One region of the Desulfosporosinus sp. Tol-M2 genome, then DNA from elsewhere that is predicted to be linked to it. Evidence: riboswitches for the same ligand, from Rfam matches in the RefSeq annotation. Region 1 holds a riboswitch; the other holds the start of a gene.
What was found. A riboswitch is a leader RNA that binds a small molecule or an ion and turns the genes downstream of it on or off. The one in region 1 is predicted to bind cyclic di-GMP.
Positions count from the first base shown of each region.

Region 2: linked by a shared signal. The riboswitch ahead of AC6I5A_RS03895 (helix-turn-helix domain-containing protein) and the one ahead of AC6I5A_RS06085 (DUF5667 domain-containing protein) in region 1 are both predicted to bind cyclic di-GMP.

Region 1 is NZ_JCAIJG010000077.1:17,314-25,667, reverse strand. Features, by position in the region: gene AC6I5A_RS06105 (hypothetical protein) at 1-18, opposite strand, end outside; gene AC6I5A_RS06100 (hypothetical protein) at 125-253, shown strand; gene AC6I5A_RS06095 (hypothetical protein) at 274-411, shown strand; gene tnpA (IS200/IS605 family transposase) at 565-969, shown strand; gene AC6I5A_RS06085 (DUF5667 domain-containing protein) at 1,172-2,455, opposite strand; cyclic di-GMP riboswitch class I at 2,565-2,640, opposite strand; gene AC6I5A_RS06080 (anti-sigma-I factor RsgI family protein) at 2,940-3,857, opposite strand; gene AC6I5A_RS06075 (sigma factor) at 3,854-4,519, opposite strand; gene addB (helicase-exonuclease AddAB subunit AddB) at 4,625-8,218, opposite strand; gene AC6I5A_RS06065 (N-acetylglucosamine kinase) at 8,285-8,354, opposite strand, start outside.
Region 2 is NZ_JCAIJG010000057.1:66-8,419, reverse strand. Features, by position in the region: gene AC6I5A_RS03925 (PAS domain S-box protein) at 1-136, opposite strand, end outside; gene AC6I5A_RS03920 (CheR family methyltransferase) at 178-1,059, opposite strand; gene AC6I5A_RS03915 (response regulator) at 1,069-3,849, opposite strand; gene rlmN (dual-specificity RNA methyltransferase RlmN) at 4,250-5,323, opposite strand; gene AC6I5A_RS03905 (DnaJ family domain-containing protein) at 5,503-5,703, shown strand; tRNA gene AC6I5A_RS03900 (tRNA-Pro) at 5,803-5,879, shown strand; gene AC6I5A_RS03895 (helix-turn-helix domain-containing protein) at 5,959-6,192, opposite strand; cyclic di-GMP riboswitch class I at 6,271-6,358, opposite strand; gene AC6I5A_RS03890 (helix-turn-helix domain-containing protein) at 6,505-6,693, shown strand; gene AC6I5A_RS03885 (OB-fold protein) at 6,838-7,293, shown strand; gene AC6I5A_RS03880 (PilZ domain-containing protein) at 7,623-8,066, opposite strand.

The DNA.
Region 1 (8,354 bases):
GGCGTTGAACTTTACCAAACTCAACTACTCCCACAGCTTCGGATTGTACTATATTTCCCTGTAGTACCATTTTCTCCCTAACATACATATTATGAACTATCTTTGGAAAAAGGAGGAAATGCAAATGGCATTTGGAGCTGTTGATGGAGTTGTTGATGGTGCCGCTTGTGGTTGTGGACGCGGCTTTGGTGCAGGAATCGCTGTAGTGGTCGTTATTATTCTTCTGCTTATCGCAATGGGTATCGTATTCTAATTTAAAGGAGGAAAAAATTAATGTACGGAATGGGTTATGGTTTTGGCGGAGCATGCTGTCGCCCCCCTGTCGCCCCAGTTGCTGCTGGTTGTGGGGTTGGTGTAGGAATTATTGCTATTGCTATTTTGATTCTTATCGCTTTAGGTGTGATCTTCTAAAAAATACGATATTAAACAGGCTATCATTTTAATATAACTGGCGATTCATCCCCCATCCTCTATAGGTGGGGGATGAATCGCTCATTAGGCTGGAAATAGAAACCAGATCGTGCTATAATATAATCAGTCGTAAATACCAAGGAGATTGATTATATGCATCAATTAGACACAAATAACCATTCTGTGTTCCTGCTGACCTATCATCTTGTGATGTGTGTCAAATATCGTCGTAAGGTCATTGATGATAAGATTGCCAAACGCATCCGCGAGATTGGCGAGACGATTGGCACTAATTATCATATTACGTTTTTAGAGTATAACCATGATAAAGACCATGTTCACATTCTCTTCAAAGCCCACCCGAACACGGAAATCAGTAAATACCTCAACGCCTTCAAGAGTGCTTCTTCCAGACTGGTAAAAAAAGAGTTTCCCCAGGTAAGAAAGATGCTTTGGAAAGAGATGTTTTGGTCAAAAAGTTTCTGCCTTCTTACAACAGGCGGCGCACCATTGGCAGTCCTAAAGCAATATATCGAATCGCAAGGCGAAAGGAGTTGATTAGGCTTGCAAACGGTATACAGGTTTAGAATCTGGCCGACAAAAGAACAAAATTGAGTTGATATAAATGCTTCAAATGTATCGGCCCGGGGAATTCAAGGGACCCCGAACTCCAGAAGGGATAGACTGCACAATATCTAGTAACAGAAAACCGTCCCATACTTTAAAAGTTTAGGACGGCCTTCTTTTTCCTTACTACGGCTTATGATAAATTTGAACTTACGCAAAATGAAAGGGAATGCAAATAGTCGCGATTCCGATCACCATTTTTGCCCTTGTCATGATTACGGTTATTTTCTTTATTCTGTTTAGAAGAACTTTTTACTTCTTCTTTTTGAACTTCAGCTTGCTCTTGAATCTCTTCAGCTTGTTCTACCTGTTGCTCAGTTTGCTCTTGAGTCCCTTCGGCTTGTTCTACCTGTTGCTCAGTTTGCTCTTGAGTCCCTTCGGCTTGTTCTTCCTGTTGCTCAGTTTGCTCAGTTACTTGTCTGGCTTTATTAGCCGCTTTTGCTGCTTCTTTAGCTTCTTTATTATGTTTATAATAGTAGCCATATGCGTTACCCTGTGGAACCTTTTCCAGGCCCAAGGCTTTAGCAAATGTTGTCAGTATTTCTGTTGCTTCCGCGGAGAGATCTACTTCTTCATCCACTTGTGCATTGTTAACAGTTTCAGCACTTTTAGTATCAGCAGAGGTCCCTATAGTTGCTTCTTCCTCAGCAGCTGTATCTGTATCAGCAGTTTCAACTTGTTCAACTGGAGCAAGCTTTCTTTCCTTTTTCTCTACTTTGGCGATAGCTTTTTCCATCGCACGAACGATATTTAAAGCAACTCTTTCTGCAGCCTGAGCAGGCAGCTTTTCAAGAAGTCCCCCAAGGACAACCACATTATTTGTGTTAACCTTTGTCAGAGCCTCTTGAAGCTTCTGGTATTCATCTGAATCGGTATTCTCAACCTGCTCTAAAAATCCGAGCGCTTTTTCAACTTTAGTAGTATATAAAGTTAGTGCCTCTTCAATCTGCTCTTCATTAGCTTCCCCTTCTTTAACGAGCTCAGTCGCTTCAGCAAGATCTTCATTCGCTTGTTCTTCTAAGAGTTGTGCCTTCTCAATTGGATTACCAGCCAAAGCAACTTTGATTTTTTCAATTAACTCTTCAAGCCAAGAAAGAAACGAATCTGGCAAGGTTCCTGGGTCAACCTCTTGTCCAGCCTCATCAACGACGACTGTATCAGTCCCAATTGCGTCACAGTCAGTCGCTTCTGTAGCAGCCGTGGTACCTGTGGTCGTGGTATCTGCTGTTGTTGCCTCCGAATTTATTTCTGTAGCTTCTGTAGTTTCTGTAACCGAAGTTTGGCCTTCTACTGCTACCTCAGTGTTTTGCGCCTCAACAATAACTTCAGTGGGTTGTCCTGTTTCAGCTAAGACTAGACCTGCATTGACCGTAAAGGATAACATTAACGTTATCACTAGTACTGATAACTTTTTCATTTTACTTCTACTCCCTTAATAAATTTGGTCTTCCATTTTGTGGGTTGTTTCCCATTCCCCATACGCTTAAATACGAAGGCGGATTACATACTAATCAAAAAAACCCCCCTTTGGTAGCTGGCTGCCATTTTACAGGCCCTCTAGCTTTGCGTCCCTGCTTTTCAACAGGTTTGCCATCATCAGTAGTCTCCATGGAGTCTTTCTACCGCTGCTATTATATATTTTCGATAACGTTCTAAAATTTTTCGGGGTACCCCAGCATTTTTTTCGATTATTTTTAACGGGCTAGAGATTTGAATTTCATATCGTAGACTTGAACAACTCATGTATACTTTGTGATGCTCAAGGTTTCCCTCCTTTGCTATCTGTTTAGAAAAACCAATAATTCAACTATAATCACCATTGATTCTACATCCTCTGGAATCCTCTACAATATATAAAGGCCCTTGGTACCACCAAAGACCTTTATATGTTCTCTTATAGTTTATTCTTTATGTTTTTTGTTTTTTTCCTGACCATTATTCTGACCAGCCCCATCGCCCTCATCCACTTCTAATTCAGCCTTTAATTGAACCGGTTCAGGTGCTGTAGTTCCTTTAACCTTCTCATTATTTGTCCTTACATCTTCATCCTTTGGACCTTTACCTTCGGACTGTTCACTATCTCTCAACTTCTTATCCTCTATACCTTTTACTCCTTTTTCTTTATAAGTTTCCATTAGTTGTTTGACTGTCATTTCTTTATACTTATCTACATTACGTTCATCGACCGTTTGGCCAAGCACATTGGTGATAATATTATATTTACCGGGTGTAAGATCCCAATCTTTTGCATCCTGAACACTTTGATAGCCAATACCTCTGGCATCGACAGTCGCGTTTATATTCTTATTCTCGATTTCCTTTTCGGCTGCTTTTTCCAACTTAGCCGCTATACGCTCAGCTTTATCCTCGTTTTTCGCAGCAGAGGCAATCACGATAGTGCCTCCTTCTACCAAGTAACCGCCATCTTCTATACGGGCAACGGCTTGAGTAATTGCTTCCTCAATATTTTTGTTCTTTAAGCTAAGTCCTGCTAAAATATCCTTTGCATCTTCGTTAGTAGCTTCAAAGCCAATTACACGCTCAAAAAAGTTGACATCCATCATTATACTTGGGTTAACATCCAAGCTTACAGTATAATAAGGGGTTGCGTAAGCCCATGTCCCTCCGCCCAACAACATCATAAACATGGCAACTGCTGCCACCACAGCACTGACTCTACCTTTTCTCCATATTGTCTTTTCCTTAACGTATATCACATCTCCAATCGTGAAATTTCTGTTCTTCATTTTTACTACACGTCCGTCGTTCTGCAGCAATGCAGCGTATCCGTCTTTAATTTCCACTACGACTGCTTTCAACGCCCAACCTCCCCTCTGATATAGCTTAAATATTCCGAGAGATACGGATAGTCTCCATGGAGTATTTCTACTGCTGTTATTATATATTTTCGATGACGTTCTAAAATTTTTCGGGGTACCCCAGCATTCTTTTCGATTATTTTAACAGGCAAGAGATTTGAATTTCTCATTTCGTGGACTTGACCAGGTTTATCCAATAAATAAATAACAACTTTGGCACAAGCCACTTTTGTCTTTTGAGCCTTCGGGGAACAATCCGCTAAGTCCATAAACGAAAAGCCATAACTTGAGAGAATCTGGTTTATAGCCTCGATTTCTAGCTTTAGGTTATCATCGTTACTTATAATAACCGCATCATCCTCAATCTGCTCAACCTGAACCTCCGAGCTATATCGTCCTTGAGCCCTATAGTAATCGACAAGGCTTCTATGGATTATGAGTTCAGCAAAGGCAATAAAGCTTCCCCTGCCAAAGTCGTAATTTTTTAAAGCATCCGAAAAAGCGGACAGCGCGATTGACCACTCATCATCATTCTTAGACACATAGTGTTTCGCTGTCTTTGCGGCAGTTTTTAAAATGAAAAATTCATGTCGAGCAATAAACTCATCTAGCTTGTTTGAATCTTTTACCACATCGACAGCCATTTGGTCGAGTTTCCGCACTGACCTCACCTCCAGTTAGCGAGCATATAACAATATCGCATTCTGAACTTATCTCTTATTTTCTTGCCCTAAATAATACAAGTTGCCACCACTCCAAATGGATTATTAGCTGCCTTCCAGGCGTCTCCAGATCTCCTCTTGCTTTAAGATAGGCAGATCCCGGTAGCGATTTTCCGGCAGGTAGGGGTCAAAGTGGCAGACGGGTTTATAGGAACAATACTGACATCCCGTACTCTTCCCTCGCCGGTAAGGGGAGAGGGAAATATCACCGTTTAAAATTTCTTCACCCGTCTGACGGAACCTTTGATAAAGGTAGCCGCTGAGCAGGGAAAACTGATCCTCGCTCAGAACGTTTGATCCTTTTTTGAAGGTCCCGTCTTTCTTTAATTTTAATCTAAGTAAATCGGATTGCCCTGTGGAAAAGGAAGCATCCATAGCTTCCAAGACACGTGGATTGGCTAATAAGTACCCGCTGACTTTAACGGCTTTAACGCGGTGCTGTTCCAGCTCCTCCGAGCTGAGGGGTATTTTCTCCTCCAGCTGGGGTTCCAACACGGGAAAATACAGAAACCCCGCCGGAATCTTCTGAGGAAAGACGTCATCCCTTACTGCGGCAACTTCAGCCCCTACATTTTCGAAACCTGTTTCCAAGAAGGGCAAAGCGGAAGTCGTATTTAGCAAGACTTCAGCTCCATGCAAAGCGACATCCAAATAAGTAAGCAATTGGAGATTTAATCCATAATAGATTGAATCAAGCGCTAAGGATAATTCGCGGGATTTATAATCAAGGATCCGCAAATACACTTTTCCATCTAAGAACGCGGCATCGACACGGTCGATTTGCCCGCGTATCAGGAGTGAATCGTCTTCCGATAACGGAATGTCGACCCCAGGGAGCGTTTCTGTCGGGCCAAAACCCACTTCAAGCCGGATCGGCATAAATATCCCTCGGCGGGCATGCTCTCCGAGCACGCGCACAGCGTGATGAACGGTTCGTTTGAGTTTCTGAGTTAAATAGCGGTAGCGGGCGCTGCTCAGAAGGATCTCATGCTGTAGACTTGGGGCGAGCTGCTCCGCCAGTTCACTGACCAGGGCCCAGGATTCTTCCTTAGTTAATTTTCCCCAGTCTAAGCCCCGTTCCTGCAATTGGCTTGCGAAATCATGCAGGAGAGCATGGAAAAATTCACCCATATCCGGGCTCGATAGCTGATAGTTAGATCTTTCACGAAGCTTCAGACCATAATGGGCATAATGTCCAAAAGGACACCTGGCGAATTGTTCTAAACGAGAAACACTGGCCATCAGGCGTCTACCGTATAAACGGCGCGCCAGGGGGCGTTGAATCCTAACTTCCTGATTTTGGGTTACGAGACTGGACTGCAAACGCTTCGCTTGATTTTGGCGGCCAGGATCCTGATTCAACCACATTTCTGCAGCCTCCCAAAGGGGAGAAAGCAGCTTTCCTTTGCGCAACGTGCGGAGTTGTTCGGCATAGGCTTGCAGTGTAGAATTTGCTTGACAAATGAGGTTAATGTCCTCCTGGTTTCCCAGGAAGCTCTCTGAAAGCGGGAAAAGCTTCTTAAGCCGGGTGACAACAGGCGAAACCGCCAGCCCTTTCCCCTCTTCATCAGTCAAGGGATAACAGACAACAAGTCGTTCTGTAGCTCGGGAGAGTGCTGTATAGATAAAGAATTGTTCTTCAAACGTCTGAGCCTTCCCTTGCGGAGCCAGGGCGACCCCTGCTTTCTCCAATTGTTCCCTTTCCTCTGCATCAAGTACCCCGGCGGAGTCAGGTCGAGCAGGAAGTACACCCTCATTAGCACCAAGCAGAAAGAGAACCCGTACTTCAGGATTCCGTGAACGATCCAATGACCCCACCAGGACTTGGTCAAGCCCGGGGGGAATCAGCCCGAGTTCGATCGCTTCCAGCCCGGAAGCAAGAATTAAAGCATATTCCTCCAGCTCCAAACATTCTTCCCCTAATCCGGCGACTATTTCATCCAGGACTTGGATGACGGCTTCCCAGATTTGTTCGTGCAGCTTGGCCAAGCCGGGTTCTCCCATGGCTTGGTCTTTTTCTGACCACTTCTTTAAGGTCGCCGGAACATCAAGCCTTTCTAAGCAGGCATACAAAGTTTCGGTAACTTCCCGTACAGTTAAACAGTCAGCTTGGCTACCCGGTCTGACCTTTTGCATAAATGGGCTAAGGAAATCATAAATAGTCTGCCCGGAGGAGTTTAGCTCCGCTTGAAACTTAAGCTCGCCGGCAAGTTGGGCCTCATTTTGCCCCAGAGACCATTGACGATGATATCTCCAGGCTACGTTTCTGTTCCAGTCCTCTCCGTGTATTCCATGTTCGAGCACGTAGTTTTCCAGTCGATCGATGATATCCCGCGGAAGTGGGAAAAAATCCGTCTTCAAACAGCGAAAAAGTGGTTCGTAAGCCCAATGGCTCTCGGCCACTTCAGGTAGGGCTTGCATCAGCTCAATCAGGGGATGATGGAGGACAGAACGTTTATGATCTGAAAAATGAGGTATCTCATAGGCCGTGAACACCTGTGTAATCAGCTCATGATAACCTGTGAGGTCGCGAGTCATGACCGCCATTTCATTCCAACGGAGTCCTTCATCCCTCGCTAAACGTCGAAGTTCCCGCGCAATACCTTCCACTTCAGCCCGTCTGTTGACGGCTGAAAAGATCTGAATTCCTTCCCCTGTGGTACTCTCCGGACTAGCTGGGAACTCCTCGAGGGTGGACACTGCTGCCGAAGACTGAACCTCCCCGTAAACTACTGTCGGATAAGTGAAGAAATATTTTTCCAAATGCCGGAGCCAGGGATGTTTATAGCGTTTCGCATTCTTAAGCAAGGCGGGAGGGTGTAAAAGGGCACCGGTCTCGGCGGCAAGGCCTTGGAGATCTTGATAAGTTTGCCAAGCGCCGGCAAATAACTCCTCCCCCACTTTAAAAGGCCCCGCTTCCAGCTGACGTTCATCTGCCAGCAAAACCGGATCAAGTGGGGAAGTGATGACAACTTCTTTAGCCGTAGTCATAATGATTTTTAAGACTTCTAATTCCTGAGGGGTAAATCCCGTAAAACCGTCCACCCAGACCCGCGCCCCTTGGATAAGGGGTGCATCAGGGATCTTTTCTGCCAAAAGCGAAAGTTCATCATCAGGGTCACGGATTTCTTGTCCTAAAGCTGCTTGAAATTCTTCATAAATAAGGGCTAAGTCCTGGAGTTTATTCAATAATAGTCCCTTTGCATCTTTAACTTTACGTAAATCATCCGGGGTAATCCGGTAAGTCTTAAATTCTCCGATCGCTTGAGCGAGGAGATCGGCCATACCAGGCCGGGTAGCGGAGCGGGCGAATGCTTTTAAATGAAGACGATGCTTTAAGAGGATTCGACGCAGGAGCATCCGTTTGCCAAGCGCACCGATCAGGACTTTTTGCCCTCCCCCGGTTTCCGAAAACACTCGCCAGCCCAGCCGTCGAAAGCTCAAGACCTGGGCTCGCAAACTGCCGCCTAAATCAGGCGTGTTGGCTAAGGCTACTTCCATCTGATAGGTTGCCTGCTCGGGGACAAGGAGGATAAGAGGTGCTCCCCAAGGCTTCAGACGAAGTTCTTTGCGAATTTCTTCCAAACATAAGGTGCTCTTGCCTGTTCCGGCGCGACCGCATACGAAACGGAACCCCAAGTAAATCGCTCCCTTCCAGAGATATGAAGTTCCCAACCGCGAGGGAACTTTAAAGCAAACTTCTTTTTAAAATGCGATGTGCCGTACTTGGCCGATCATACTCAGGAAGGCTGCTCCAACAGCCGGGGAATAATTT
Region 2 (8,354 bases), on a different contig from region 1:
CAAAATCGTCTTTCAGTAAGCACTTCAAGGCTTCTTCTCCGGAAGTGGCAAAAATCAGATGGTAGTCTGGCGATTCAAGCACTGCCTCTAAAGCCCGTAAATTCTCTTGGTGGTCATCAACAATTAAGATTTTCATTTTTCCCTCATTCTTTGGTACCCTAGAACCCTTTATTTTTTTCATTGACCTAACGTCGTTACTACTCTTACCTTCCGATAAATTTTCTCTTCCTTATCAAAGGCTTCGTAACAATGAGAATAACTATTAAAAGCGATGTCCTCTTTTTTGCCCAACCCCAGAATACCCAGCGTGCACAAGCTCTCATAAAACAGCCCATGCACACGGTCTTGGAGGACCCGATCAAAATAAATCATTACATTTCGGCAAATAATCACATTAAACTCATTAAACGAATGATCGGTAGCCAGGTTATGTTGGGCAAAAACAACGTTCTGGGTTAGAGACGGGTGAAAGACTGCTTTCCCATCACTTACCTTATAATACTCCTCAAACTCATTCTTCCCCCCGGCTAATTGGTAGTTATCCCTATATGCCCGCATATTTTCTAAAGGGTAACCTCTTTCCTTGGCCTTTCTTAACAAATCTTCGTTCATATCCGTGGCGTAGATCTTAGTTTTGTGGTATAACCCTTCCTCCTGGAGAATGATTGCCATGGAGCAAACTTCTTCACCGCTGGAACAACCCGCATGCCAAATTCGGACATAAGGGAGTTCTCTGAGCAGCGGAACCACGTTCTTCCTGAAAGACTTAAAGAATTGTGGATCTCGAAACATCTCTGATACGTGAATTGAAAAATCCGAGAGCAGCCGTTCCATAGTTTTAGGGTCATGCAGAACCTTTTCAAGCAGGCTAGTAACGTTTTTCAACCTTTCAGCCCGGATGCGATACCATATTCTGCGTCTTATGGAAGCAAACACATAACTTCGAAAATCAAAACCATAGTAACTGTAAATCCCCTCTAAGAGCAGATGTATTTCGATTTCTTCTAATTCATTACAACTCTCCGCTACCGTGCTTTTCATTTCTTTCTCTGTATTCATGATATCCACCTATCTATAAAGCCAGATCTTAATTAAAGAAAATAGCTGTTCCAGATTTACCGGCTTGCTGATATAATCCGACGCACCCGCTTCTATACACTTTTCTCTGTCGTTTTTCATGGCCTTCGCCGTTAGGGCGATAATCGGCAGGTTCACATACTTAGGAATTTGGCGAATGCGGCCTAATGCTTCGTATCCATCCATCTCTGGCATCATAATGTCCATCAGAACTAAGTCGATGTCTGGGTTTTTTTGCAAAACCTCAATACCATCTCTGCCATTCTCCGCAACCACAACGTCTATTTTCTGATTTTCCAGGGCTATGGTAAGAGCAAACACATTCCGAATATCATCGTCCACAATCAATATCTTCTTGCCTTCCAAGCGCGCGTTCCCGTTCTCCACTCCTTGAGATTCGTCCTCAGACCGTACTACTGTTGAAACGGGCCCAACAGATTCCGTCTCGTGGGCAGGAGAATCATCGCTAGTTATAGCAGCTTCGTCGCAAAATATCTTCGAACCTTCTTTCTCAACATTATTGCCTGGCACATATAAGGTAAACGTACTCCCCCTGCCCTCAACACTATCAATGTCAATAAGCCCGCCTAACAACTCGGCGATTTTCTGACTGATGGTCAGGCCTAAACCTGTGCCCCCATATTTCCTTGCAGTTGTCCCGTTCGCCTGCTGGAAGGCCTCAAAAATCATCTCCTGCTTATTCTCAGAAATTCCTATGCCCGTGTCTATCACGGAAAAGGCCAGAACCCACTCCGCGTCCCTAAATAGGGGATTTTTTGCAACAAAATGTTCTTCCGCCCTCCAGATACGCAAAGAAACACTGCCACGTTCCGTAAATTTAAACGCGTTGGATAATAAATTCTTTAAAATATTGAAAAGCTGGTGTTCATCTATACAAGTGGTTTCCGGTAGACCTTCACTCATTTGAATATTAAATTCCAGTTTCTTTTGGCGTGCCACAGGAAGGAAATATCTTTCGACATACTCCTTTATTTCCGCTAACTCCACGACGGTAGGGTTTATTGAGACCTTGCCCGCCTCTATCTTTGAGAGGTCAAGTATATCATTTATCAAAGTCAATAGTTCATTTCCGGAAGAAAAGATGGTTTTCACATGTTCTACTTGACTGGGAGTTAGGTTGCCTTCTTTATTCTCCGCCATAATTTGAGAAAGGATCAGCAGACTGTTCAGCGGCGTTCGCAACTCGTGGGACATATTGGATAAAAACTCCGATTTATAGTTTGAACTTCCTTCAAGTTGCTGAGCCTTTTCTTCAAGGGCAACCTTAGTAATTTCCAGTTCCATTGCCCTCTTTTCAGATTGTTTATATTCCTCCTCCAGCTTCTCATTAAAGGTTTTAAGCTCCTCCTGCTGCAGTTGAAGTTCTTCCGACTGGGACTGAAGTTCTTCCGTTTTGGCCTGAGAATCCTTCAGCAGTGTTCCGATCTCCATGTGGGATTTAACCCGGTGTATGGCAATCCCAATACTCCTTTCGGCCACAAATTCCAGAAACTCTATCTGAAGGTCATTACAAGGTTGGAGGGATGCCAGTTCTATGACAGCCTCTACTTCTTCTCCACACACCACGGGAAGTATGACAATACTTTTTGGTGATGTTGTGCCCAAGCCGGAGCTAATCTTAATATAATCACCGGGGACCCTGTCCAACGTTATCCGCCTGTTTTCCAATGCACACTGCCCCACCAGTCCTTCCCCCAGCTGAAAAACCTCCTTGGCCTCGACGGATTCCAGTGGACTACCAGCATAGGCAGCGAACTTTATTAAGCACTGTTTGTCTCCGTGTCTCTCTTTGATATAAAAAACTCCATAACTTGCTTCGACCATAGGGGTTATAGATGTAATCAAACTGTGCGACATAGTATTTAAATCCTCGAATCCCTGGCAATTGTCGGAAATTTCTTCGATCGCAGCCTGCAACCAGACTTTCCTATCAAAATTATCATGGAATTCTTTTTCAAGCCTGGTGTGTTCTTCCAGGGACCCGGCCATCTCATTATAGGAAGAGGCAATTTCCCCAACCTGACCTTTTGCGCGGATATGGACGCGCGGCAAATCAACGTGCTCTTCCATCGAGGAAAAACCGCTCATAACAGTCAAGACTTTGCGAAGGTCTCCCGAAACCTTCTGTATGTACCAAACGGTTATCCCAGCTCCGACAAACACTGTCAGCAGTAAGGAAAAAAGTAAGAACTCAAGTACTTGGTTATTGACAGTGGCCGACGACTTCAGTAAGTCGTCCATGATCGTATCTTCAAGATTTTTCAATTCCTCAACATATTTCAATATCTGACCCTGTTCCAACGCTCCCTCATTTATCACCCGGACAGACTCCGCTTTTTTGCCGGAGGAAACCAATGCAATGCTCTTTTCCTGCAGTTCTGTGTAACCGAGATTTGCTGTTTTTATCTGGCTGAGCAGATTTTTTACCCTTATCTCGTCGTTGATAGCCGAAGCTTCAAGGGAATCCAGCGCCGACTCTACCTTCTGCCTGGAAGACCGGATCGAGTCAATCGTCTGCAAGAAATCCTGACTATCCGTATCCAGTAAAACAAGTTCCCTATTATACCTGCTAATATTATAGATTTCATCTTGCATTGTATTGGAATACTTAATGTTTTGATAACGCTCCAGTTTAGATTCGTCTACTTTTCTATTAGATTGATTTAAAGTATAAATCGATACCAAAATAAGTGCTGATATAATAACCACATCAAAAAAATATCCTAAGTATATCTTCGTTTTGCGCCTCATACTTTTCGTCCTTTCAGCAAAATAGATTTATCTCAAGCGGGTATATGTAATTATCTCTTAAATTTAATCGAAAATTTCGACAATATCTTTGAAGGCATTCGACATTTATTAATCAATCTCCTTCTGGAAATATGTCGCTTTATGACAAGTTAACGTCCTAACTTAAATTTTTTTATCCTTGTGTACCATACTCGCTATAGCACTCAGCAATTGGCAACGAAAGAGGATTATGGCGACGTGCCGTAATCCTCTTTCGTTGCTTAAATGTCGGGCAATTATTGAACATTCTGAAGGCAGATCATTTGTCCGCCATGCTTAAAGATATTCATCCACATCAATACACGTTTGTCTCCAGGGAAAAGGCTTATCTTCGCCAAGGTCGGTGATAGAAATGGTATAACTATAGCCCACATTCTGCGGTTTTTTTAATCTGTTTGCTCCTTAATTGTCCACAAGCAGCATCAATATCTGCCCCGTGTTCAAGCCGAATACAACAATTAATGCCCTGCTTTTTCAACGTATCATAAAACGCCAGCATTGTCTGATGCTCGCTTCTTTGATATTGCGTATGTTCATCCACCGGATTATAGGGAATTAAGTTGACATTTGTGAGATCTCTCCTAGCACCAATCAGGTCAGCTAGTTGAAGGGCATGTTCTCGACGGTCATTCAAATCCTTGAGTAAAATATATTCCATCGTAGTCCTACGTTTCGTTTTTTCCAAATAGTAATCAACGGCCTGCATTATTTTTTCTATGGGAAAGGCTCGGTTTATTTTCATTAGCCGCGTTCGAAGTTCGTTAGTTGGCGCATGTAAGGAGATCGCTAGGTTTATCTTCAGATTAGTATCGGAGAATTCAATAATCTTATCAACGAGACCACTGGTCGATACGGTGATATGTCTTCCCCCAATGGCTAATCCTTTATCATCTGTAATAATCCGTAAAGAATCCACGACGTTTAAAAAGTTATCAAAGGGCTCGCCAATCCCCATCACCACAACGTGACTCACTCTTTCATCGTGTTTCATTTTATCCAGATAAAGTTGAACTTTCATAATTTGTTCCACAATTTCGCCACTGGATAAATCTCGAGTTTTCGTTAATAACCCACTTGCACAAAAACTACACCCCATATTACAGCCTACTTGAGTTGTGATACAAACCGACAAACCGAATTTAGGTCTCATCAAGACCGTTTCAATCAGATTGTCATCTTTTAACCTAAACAAAAACTTAATCGTTCCATCCGTTGATTCTTGCTTATAGTGTTCGTTTAATGTTTGAAGAACAAAATGATCTGCTAATAACTGAAGACACTCCTGATTGACATCAATCATTTCTGAGAAATCCGTCACCCGCTTTCTATAAAGCCAATCCCAGACTTGTGATGCCCGAAACTTTTTATGCCCATATTCCATAAGCCATGCTGCCAGTTGATCAAATGTCAATCCATAAATGGATTCTTTATTCATTTATTATCTTTAGCAAAATATCGTACAACAAGAAATCCACTAAATATCCACATCCTTTCTTTAATTACGTATTTACAGTGTCTTACATGTTGATAAGTCAGTTGATAGTTCCCACCCTACTCTGTTAATATATAACGTAATAAGGCAGTAATAATTTGATATTAGAAAGTTGAACGTACTTGGCAGATCTTTTTAGAATAATAGCTGAACAGAAAATTCAAGAAGCTATTACAAAAGGTGAATCAAAAGACCTTCCTGGGGTAGGAAAGCCCGTAAAGATCGAGAACATTTATATTTTGCTCCCTGAATTTATATTTGCCTATACTGTTTTGAAGAGTTCAGGCTATCTTAACCTAGCTGACATGGAAAATTCTAAGTGATGAAACGTTTCTACTGAACCCAAGTGATTTACTGAAACTGAAAATTAGAACTTGACAGGATTACAGTGATTTGTTACTATAAAAGTCGTTCTTATAATACGGGGCGTGGCGCAGTTTGGTAGCGTGCTTGGTTCGGGACCAAGAGGCCGTGGGTTCGAATCCCGTCGCCCCGACCACTGATATCATAGGGAGTTTCTATGTAGAAACTCCCTATTTTTTGCCCCAATACGACCAGTAATACGACCAGCACAATTACTATACCATTCTTGATCGGTTGAATTCAATACAATCTGCTTCGGTACCAAAATAAATAAAACTTGATGAGGCGCCATACGTATTTAATATTCTGCGAATCAAGCTAATTGGCATTTTTTCAGAATCCACCTCGTATTTACATAGCATATCTACTGGTACACCGGAGTGCCTTGCAGCTTCCTCCACTGTATACCCGTTCAGCTCTCTTGCGGTCCTTAATGTAATCTTAAACATCTCATCCTCCTTTTAATCACATAAAAACAAAACCCTGTCCAGCAAAGCCAAACAGGGGGGTAGTCTCCGGTCGCTATACACGGCAACCCGACTATCCTGGCCTTTTTCAAGCTGTAGACTCGCGGCTTTGCGTCCTCAGCTTTCACCGAGTTTGCCTTTATCCTTTTTATGTTTTCACCTCCTAGGTATAGTTTACTATATTAGTTATACAGCATATTGTATTATTTGTCGAATATTATTAGATATATCTTATATTCCTCGCATTGATAGGGAATTGTGCCTTTATACGGAATAGTTCCTTTGGTGATGTTGGTGCGAAATAAGATACAGGAAGTCATGTGGCTGAAAAATATTACTCAGGAAGAACTACACAGGCGGACCGGAATTAAGCAGTCTTATCTAAGCGAGATTATTGCGGGGCAGAGGGATGTTCGCATTTCAACGGCGCAAAAGATTGCTAAAGCATTGGGCAAAAGCATGGATTATCTTTGGCCTTATTAAGCGTGCAAGTCCCCGGCAGAAACGCTGGGGGCTTATTATTTTATTACGTAAATTGTCGTATAACAATTAAGAATGTCGAGGGGCAGGAAATACGCAACAATAGTGGAAATGTTTATAATAAAAAGAAAGAGGGAGTTGTTTGTTTTGTTAAAGAAAATCCTAATTGCAATCGTTGCCATCGTAGTCATTGTAGGGATTGCATCCTCAATGGGAGACAACGGGAAAACCACTGCCCCAACGTCAAACCAGTCCACAAGCAAGCCGGCTGACACTAAGCCACCCGTTGAGGTTATTAAAGTTACAGCGGTTGACTTAGCAGCCGCTTATGAATCTAACGAAGTCAAAGCCGATCAAACCTACAAGGGCAAAACTGCAGAGATTGCAGGAACGGTTGACAGCATTGGAGTCGTCTTAGATCAAACTTATGTAACTCTTTCGTCCGGAAAAGACTTTGCCATAGTGAGTACCCAGTGTTTCTTCGAGGACAAGACAGAGATTGCCAAGGTTGCCGAGTTAAAGAAAGGTGATAAGGTCACGGTGCAGGGTGTTATTGAAGGAAAATCGATGAATGTTGGAGTCAAGAAGTGTATATTAAAGTAGAAACCATGGATCACGAAATGAGCCCCCAGGCATTCATCCCTCATGAGATCTTTCTAGTTTTTACTTCTTTATATAAAAACTACCCTTACGTACCTAAACTCATAATAAACCGCATGAAATAAATATTAAGATAGCTCGAAGATTAACCGGGCTATCTTTTAATAATTCATTCGCTTTAACTTATCGCAAATTTTTACGAAACTAACCATGCAAATTATGCCATGCTCTCGTGTCATAAAAGATCAAGAATTTACTCCTGAAAAGATTGCCCAAATGTCTCCATAAGAAATCCGCTTTGAATATAGGCTGGGACGGTAATTACCAATACTCTAAGTAGGCCAAGTATTATCTTTGTCGGAGTTATTAATTTCTACAGAATCATAATAATCTTTAATACGAACTCTTTTAATCTGATAGTTGAATAAACATTTAACTAATAACTGTTTTTCAGATTCTAAAACATCGATAAATTGAACTCCATATTCATAAAAATTACCTTTCTTATTTTTCGATTTTATTATTCCTTTTAACTTAAATTTTATATCTATAAGATAAAAAGATAACTCTAAAATTATTACTATATTTATTGGAAAATCTAAAATTGTTTTAGTTTTTAAGCCGCCTTCACTAATATTTAAAATTTCTAAATTAATAAACTTATTTATATTTATCTTTTTGTTATTTATTGATAAGATCTCAGCTTTTCCATTTAAAAAATCATTAAAGTTAATTCTAAAAGAATTTCGTCTTTCTTTTTTACAGTCATTTTGCAATGTCCCCGCTTATCTTTTTTTCACAACTTTATTATCTTATTTTTTTAGTCCCGTGTCCATCTCTCTGGGGACATTTTTTATTTACTAATAGACATCTAAAAATCGTTGCTTCCTGTGGGGTTCACTACTTATATGGCATGCCTGGACTCCTGGGAGGAATCATTGCTATCTTCGTGGTTCCCGTGATCGCGCAAGCTCAAGTAATCGGTATCCTTTTTACGGTTGTCCTGGCGGTCTTAACCGGCGCAATTGCCGGGTTGATTATCAAGTAACCGATAAAAAGAAGCT